Collimonas fungivorans Ter331: one gene and its partner. The protein of the gene in region 2 interacts with the protein of the main gene of each other region in a pairwise test. Links are inferred from orthologs where the notes say so. Each region holds a gene or a part of one and is shown on either strand. Other genes may lie near its edges.

Region 1 (3,764 bases), 990 kb from region 2 along the record:
AGGGCCAGCGCGGTGCAGAACATGCGTTGTCCGGCGTGGCGTTTCAGCAGGAACGTGATGAACAGCGCAGCGGCGATGCCGAGCGCGGTGAAAAAATAGCGCTGCCAGCCGGATTCGGTGGACAGGAAGCTGAACGCGGCGCCCTTGTTATACACCAGCACCAGGTTGAAGAAGGAGGTCACGGCATGCGATTCGCCGTAGCTGAACAGGCGCACGATGGTGATCTTGGTGAGCTGGTCGAGCAGCAGCACCAGTGCGGCGATCGCCAGCCATGGCGCCAGGCCGTAGTTGGAAGAAGATGACGAGGAACGTTTTTTGGTGGCCATATTAAGATAAGTTGGTTGTAGGGTGGGCACATCGTGCCCACGCAGGAATTCACTCTACGTATATGTCTATTTCAGTACCGAATGGGCCAATACTCCGGCTATCGCTGTCACGCGTGGGCACGGCGTGCCCACCCTACGCAAAATGCCGGTCTTCGCCGTCGCCGAACAGGTTGGCGACACAGCGTCCGCACAGGCCCGGATGTTCCGGGTGGCTGCCGACGTCGGCCCGGTAATGCCAGCAGCGTTCGCATTTCTGCTGCGCCGACGGCGTCACCACGATCGTTTCTTCTGCTTCGGTCGCCACTTCCGATACCGTTGCGCTGGAAGTGATCAAGACAAACTTCAGGTCGTCGCCCAGGCTGCTGAGCAGCGCATGCTTGGCCGGCGCCGCCTTGATTTCGACTTCCGCCTGCAGCGAAGAACCGATGCCACCCGCGACCCGCACTTCTTCCAGCTGCTTGGTGACGTCGGCGCGCACCGCACGCAGCGCGCTGAATTTATCGATCAGGGCGGCAGCGCCGTCGATTTCCGGCAGCGTGTAATAGGTCTGGGTGAAAATGGTTTCATCGCTGGCGGCAAACGCTTCCGGGCTGGCGAAGAACGACCAGGCTTCTTCCGCCGTGAACGACAGCGTCGGCGCCATCACCCGCAGCAAGGCCTGGGTGATGTGCCAGATCGCGGTCTGCGCGGAACGGCGCGCCGGCGAACTGACGCCGCTGGTGTACAGGCGGTCTTTCAGGATGTCGAGGTAGAAGCCGCCCAGGTCTTCCGAGCAGTACATCTGCAGCTTCGAGATCACCGGATGGAATTCGTAAGTCTCGTAGTGCTGCAGGATGTCGGCTTGCAACTGCGCCATGCTGGCGATCGCATAGCGGTCGATTTCCAGCAGGTCGGCGATCGGCACCGCGTCCTTCAACGGATCGAAGTCGGAGGTGTTGGCCAGCAGGAAGCGCAAGGTATTGCGGATGCGGCGATACGATTCGGTGACGCGTTTCAGGATTTCGTCGGAGATGGTGATCTCGCCTGAGTAGTCGCTGGCAGCCACCCACAGGCGCAGGATTTCCGCGCCCAGCGAATCCGCTACCTTTTGCGGTTCGACGCCGTTCTTCAGCGACTTCGACATCTTGCGGCCTTCGCCGTCGACCACGAAACCGTGCGTCAGCAGCGCGTTATACGGCGCACGGCCATTCAGCATGGAGGAAGTCAGCAGCGACGAGTGGAACCAGCCGCGATGCTGGTCCGAACCTTCCAGGTAGAGGTCGGCCGGGAACTGCAGCTGGCTGGCGTGCGAACCGCGCAATACCGTCTGGTGGGTAGAGCCGGAGTCGAACCAGACATCCAGCGTGTCCTTGTTCTTGAGGTAGTTGACGGCGTCGTCGCCCAGCAATTCCTTCGGGTCCAGCGCCTGCCAGGCTTCGATCCCGCTTTGCTCGACGCGCTGCGCGATCTGTTCCAGCAGCTCCGGCGTGCGCGGATGCAGCTGGCCGCTTTCCTTGTGCACGAAGAACGCCATCGGCACGCCCCACTGGCGTTGGCGCGATAGGGTCCAGTCGGGGCGGTTGGCGATCATGCCGTGCAGGCGCGCCTTGCCCCAGGCAGGGAAAAATGCGGTTTCTTCAATCGCTTGCAGGGCGGTTGCGCGCAGGCTCGGCTGGCCGTCCTTCGGCAAGTTGTCCATGCTGGCGAACCACTGCGAAGTGGCGCGGTAGATGATCGGCGTCTTGTGGCGCCAGCAGTGCATGTAGCTGTGGTCGAACATGACCAGCTTGAACAGCGCGCCGGCTTCTTCCAGCTTGGCGCAGATCGGCTTGGATGCTTCCCAGATGGTCATGCCGGCAAAGAACGGCAGCCAGGACGCGAACTTGCCGTCGCCCATGACCGGGCTGATGATGTCGTCGTCCTTCATGCCATGCGCTTTGCAGGAGATGAAGTCTTCGATGCCGTAGGCTGGCGCAGAGTGCACGATGCCGGTGCCGCTGTCGGTGGTGACGTAGTCGCCCAGGTAGACCGGCGACAGGCGGTTGTAGCCGGGATCGCTGGCGGCCAGCGGATGCTTGAAATTGATCAGCGCCAGCGCTTCGCCTTTGCAGCTGGCGATGACCTTGCCTTCGAGGCCGAAACGCTGCAGCGAGTCTTCCACCAGGTCCTGCGCCAGGATCAGCAGCAGCGGCGCGCCGTTGCGCGTGGTCTGCACCAGCGCGTAGTCGACTTCCGGATGGACGTTGAGGGCCTGGTTGGACGGGATGGTCCACGGCGTGGTGGTCCAGATCACGACATAACCTTGGCCGGCCGGCAGCGACGCCAGGCCGAACGCGGCGGCGATCTTGTCCGGCTCGGCAAACGGGAAGCCGACGTCGATCGACGGGTCGCGCTTGTCCTGGTATTCGACTTCCGCCTCGGCCAGGGCCGAACCGCAATCGAAGCACCAGTTGACCGGTTTCAGGCCGCGATAGACATAACCCTTTTCCAGGATGGCACCGAGCGCGCGCAGTTCGTCGGCTTCATTGCCGAAGGCCATGGTCAGGTAGGGGTTGTCCCATTCGCCCAGCACGCCGAGGCGGATGAAGTCTTTGCGCTGCAGGTCGATCTGTTCGTTGGCGTAAGCGCGCGCTTTCGACTGCACTTCAGCCACCGGCAGGTTCTTGCCGTATTTCTTTTCGATCTGGATCTCGATCGGCATGCCGTGGCAATCCCAGCCCGGCACATAAGGCGCATCGAAGCCGGCCATGTTGCGGGCCTTGACGATCATGTCCTTGAGGATCTTGTTGACGGCGTGGCCCAGGTGGATCTCGCCGTTGGCGTACGGCGGGCCGTCATGCAGGATGAATTTCGGGCGGCCCTTGGAGGCTTTGCGGATCCGTTCGTAGACTTTCTTTTCCTGCCATTGCTTGACCCATTGCGGCTCGCGCTTGGCGAGGTCGCCGCGCATGGGGAAGGGCGTCTCGGTCATGTTGACCGGGTATTTGCTCTGCGGTTTATTTTGCAATTTACTTTGCGGTTTCGCAGGTTTATCGTTTTCTGGTTTGCTGGTCTGGTCGGACATAATTTTCTTCAGTGGAATTCTGTGGGGCCAACATAAATGCGGGCAAGGCCGAGGAGTTGCGACAGCGTCAAATTCGGTCAGTGGCCGAAACTGCCGACATATCGTGCTGGCCGTGCTGGCGGAAATACGCGCGCGCATTGCCGACATCGCGCGTAATCGCGGCAGTCAGGGTCGGCAGGTCGACATATTTCTCTTCGTCGCGCAGTTTCTGCAAAAACTCGACCTGTATCAGCTTGCCGTAGCAATCGCCGGCAAAGTCGAGGATATAACTCTCCAGCAGCACTCGACCGCTGTCGTCCACGGTGGGGCGGATGCCGATGCTGGCGACTGCCGGCAAAGGCTGTTCGGCCAGGCCGTGGACATTGACCACAAAGATGCCGGACAGCGCCGGCAGC
Region 2 (3,164 bases):
AGGCCTATCGATTGCGGCAGCAGCAAACCCTGGCTCTTGCGGTCTTCGGTGATCATGGCAATGCCGGCGGCGATGGCGTCTTTCGGCGATGAAATTTTGGCCGCCTGGGTTTGATCGCCGATGAATACCTCGCCCTGGTCGGCACGATCGGCGCCGAAAATCAGGCGCAGCAATTCGGTACGGCCGGAGCCGATCAGGCCGGCGACGCCAAGGATTTCGCCGGCGCGCAGATCGAATGAAGTAGGCGCAACCACCTTGCCGCGTCCGATATTGCGCACGCGCAGCAAGGGTGCGCCGATAGTGCGATGGCCAAGATCGAGCTCGGCTTCGGCGGCGCGGCCGACCATCAGTTGCACCAGCGCTTCGGTGCTGTAGCCGCCGATGGCGTCGTCGCACACCAGCTGGCCGTCGCGCAGCACCGCGATACGGTCGGCCACGCGCTTCAGCTCTTCCAGCCGATGCGAGATATAGATGATGGCGACGCCTTCCGACTGCAGCCGCGCAATCTGCGTGAACAGCAGCTCGACTTCGCGGTTGGTCAGCATCGCGGTCGGTTCGTCCAGCACCAGCAAACGGCAGCTGCCGATCAGGTTGCGGGCGATTTCCACCATCTGCTGGTGGCCCACGCCCAGTTCGCCGACCGGCGTCCAGGGATCGAGATCGGTCAACCCTACCGCCGCCATCTGGATCCGCGTGTCCTCCGCCAGCCTGGCTTTGTCGATCCAGCCGAAGCGGTGCGGCAGCTGGTTAAAATACAGGTTTTCGGCGATGCTCAGGGTCGGGATCAGGTTCAGTTCCTGCATCACCATGCGGATGCCGAGATGTTCGGCTTCCTTGCGCGAACCTGGCCGGTACGGCTGGCCGTCGAGCTGCATGCCGCCAGTGGTGGCGTCGACCAGGCCGCAGACGATTTTCGACAACGTGCTTTTGCCGGCGCCGTTTTCGCCGGTCAGCGCCAGGATCTGGCCCGGACTGATACTGATCGTGACATCGCTCAAGACCGGTTCGACATAGGTCTTGCCGATGCCGCTCAGACTTAACAAGGGAACTGCGGATGCAGCGGCGCGCCCGTCGGAACGCGCCGCCGCCATGGATTCATTGGACATTCTGTACTCCAGCAGTGACAGCTGCAGTTATGCTTGGCGGAGCAAGGCAAAGTATTCCCTTGCCCCGCATGCAGGTTGATTACTTGCTGTCTTTGGTCACCAGCGCGACCTTGGTTTCAACAGTGCCGCCGAGGGTGTTCTGGGCTTTCTTGTCGGTAATCGCCTTCAATACCGTCTCGATGCCGAACACCGCTTGCTGCGAAGCGAACTGGTCGGCGGTTGCCAGGACGCGGCCGTCTTTCAGCATCGGCTTGATGGCGTTGATGTTGTCGTAGCCGACCACCAGCACCTTGCCGGTCTTGCCGGCAGCCTTGACCGCAGCGACCGCGCCCAGGGCCATGTTGTCGTTACCGGCCAACAATGCCTTGATGTCCGGATGCGCATTCAGCATGGCGGCGGCGATCTGGTTGCCCGGTGCCATTTCCCATTGGCCGGACTGCACGGCAACCACATTGGCGCCGGCGGTCTTCATGGCATCCTGGAAGCCCAGCGTGCGTTGTTGTGCATTGAAGGTTGTCGAGACGCCTTCAATGATGCCAACCTTGTCGCCAGTTTTGATCTGCTTGGCAAGATAGTCGCCGACCAGCTTGGCGCCCAGGCGGTTATCCGGACCGACGAACGGCACTGTAATGCCTTTTTCCTTGAGTGCTGCATCATCCAGCTTGTTGTCGATATTGACCACGATGATGCCGGCGTCGATCGCCTTCTTGATGACAGGCACCAGCGCCTTGGAGTCGGCGGGAGCGATCACCAGGCCGTTGACCTTGGAAACGATCATCTGTTCGACGATCTTGATCTGGTTGGAGGTATCGGTTTCGTCCTTGATGCCATTGGCGATCAGGTCATATTGCGCTGCGTGCGCCTTCTGGTGTTCCTTGGCGCCGTTTTCCATGGTCAGGAAAAATTCATTGGCGAGCGACTTCATCACCAGTGCAACCTTCGGTTTGGCGGCGGTCTGCGCCATGGCTGGCAAAGACGGCAAGGCGCAGACCAGGATGGTGGCGGCAATCAGCTTGAGGCGGATACGGGTATTCATCAAAAGTCTCCTGAAATTTGTTGTTGAGCAGCAGGTCCGTCGGATCGGCATGCCGCCATTTTGAATGCGCAAACGTTTGCGCGCTTCGATGATAGCACCAGATCCCGCAAAAAAACAAGGCCGTTGCTCTGCTTGCCAAAACAGCAATTGGATTATCGGGGAGGCGGCCGGACAGGCGATTCCGGCCGATGAAACAGTCGCCGGATCAGGCCAGAAGAAAACGCTCCAGCCGCTGCACGCCATCTTCCAGGCGCTCCAGCGAACTGGCGAAACACCAGCGCACGCAGCCTTCGCCTTCCGGGCCGAAGGCATTGCCGGGCGCCAGGCCGAGGCCGGCGTCGCGCACCAGCTGCTTGCACAGCGCCAGGCTGTCGTCGACGCCGTCGACGCGGAAGAACAGGTACATCGCACCTTTAGGCCGCGGCGCGGTAATTCCCGGCAAGGCGTTCAGGCGCTGGTACAGGAAATCGCGCGCCGCGCGATAACGGGCCACCGTGCTGCCGATGATTTCGTCGCCGCGCTCGATGGCAACGACGCCGGCGCGCTGCACAAAGCCGGGCGCGCAGGAAGTGTTGTACTCGATCAGCTTGCCGATGTCCGTCATCAAGGTCGGCGGCGCCACCAGCCAGCCCAGTCGCCAGCCGGTCATCAGCCAGGACTTGGAAAAGCTGTTGGAAGAAATCAGCCGGTCATCGGCATCTGCGATATCCAGGAAGGACGGCGCGCACTGCGGCGCGTCGGCCCGCTCGGTGTATACCAGCCGTTCATAGACATCGTCGGCGACAATCCAGATACCGTGCCGGCGGCAATGCGCCAGCACGATTTCCTGCTGTTCGCGCGGCATGACCCAGCCGGTCGGATTGTTGGGCGAATTCAGCAGGACGGCGCGGGTGCCCGGAGTCAGGGCGTCCAGCAGCAGCTGCAAATCGAGTTCCCAGGTCTGGCCGAACTGCAGCGCCACCCGCACAACGTCGCCGCCGAGGATTTTCGGGATCTCGGCGACATTCGGCCACAGCGGCGTC

Evidence for each region.
Region 1: the proteins of CFU_RS21345 (region 2) and ileS interact in binary tests that used the Escherichia coli proteins (3 or more experiments, as listed by UniProt). The link is inferred for Collimonas fungivorans Ter331 from one-to-one orthologs.

Annotation. Positions count from the first base shown.
Region 1 is NC_015856.1:3,812,645-3,816,408, reverse strand. What follows is about bases 260-3,705. They hold ileS (isoleucine--tRNA ligase), read right to left. Parts: upstream 3,370-3,705; coding sequence 460-3,369; downstream 260-459. Other genes in these bases: CFU_RS16820 (bifunctional riboflavin kinase/FAD synthetase), read right to left, coding at 3,437-3,705; lspA (signal peptidase II), read right to left, coding at 260-326. In the rest of the region: more of lspA, read right to left, coding at 1-259; more of CFU_RS16820, read right to left, coding at 3,706-3,764. UniProt on the Escherichia coli protein: Catalyzes the attachment of isoleucine to tRNA(Ile). As IleRS can inadvertently accommodate and process structurally similar amino acids such as valine, to avoid such errors it has two additional distinct tRNA(Ile)-dependent editing activities.
Region 2 is NC_015856.1:4,799,834-4,802,997, forward strand. The notes cover bases 165-3,010. They hold CFU_RS21345 (sugar ABC transporter substrate-binding protein), read right to left. Parts: upstream 2,143-3,010; coding sequence 1,186-2,142; downstream 165-1,185. Other genes in these bases: CFU_RS21340 (sugar ABC transporter ATP-binding protein), read right to left, coding at 165-1,106; CFU_RS21350 (pyridoxal phosphate-dependent aminotransferase), read right to left, coding at 2,348-3,010. Outside these bases: more of CFU_RS21340, read right to left, coding at 1-164; more of CFU_RS21350, read right to left, coding at 3,011-3,164. UniProt on the Escherichia coli protein: Part of the ABC transporter complex RbsABC involved in ribose import. Binds ribose. Also serves as the primary chemoreceptor for chemotaxis.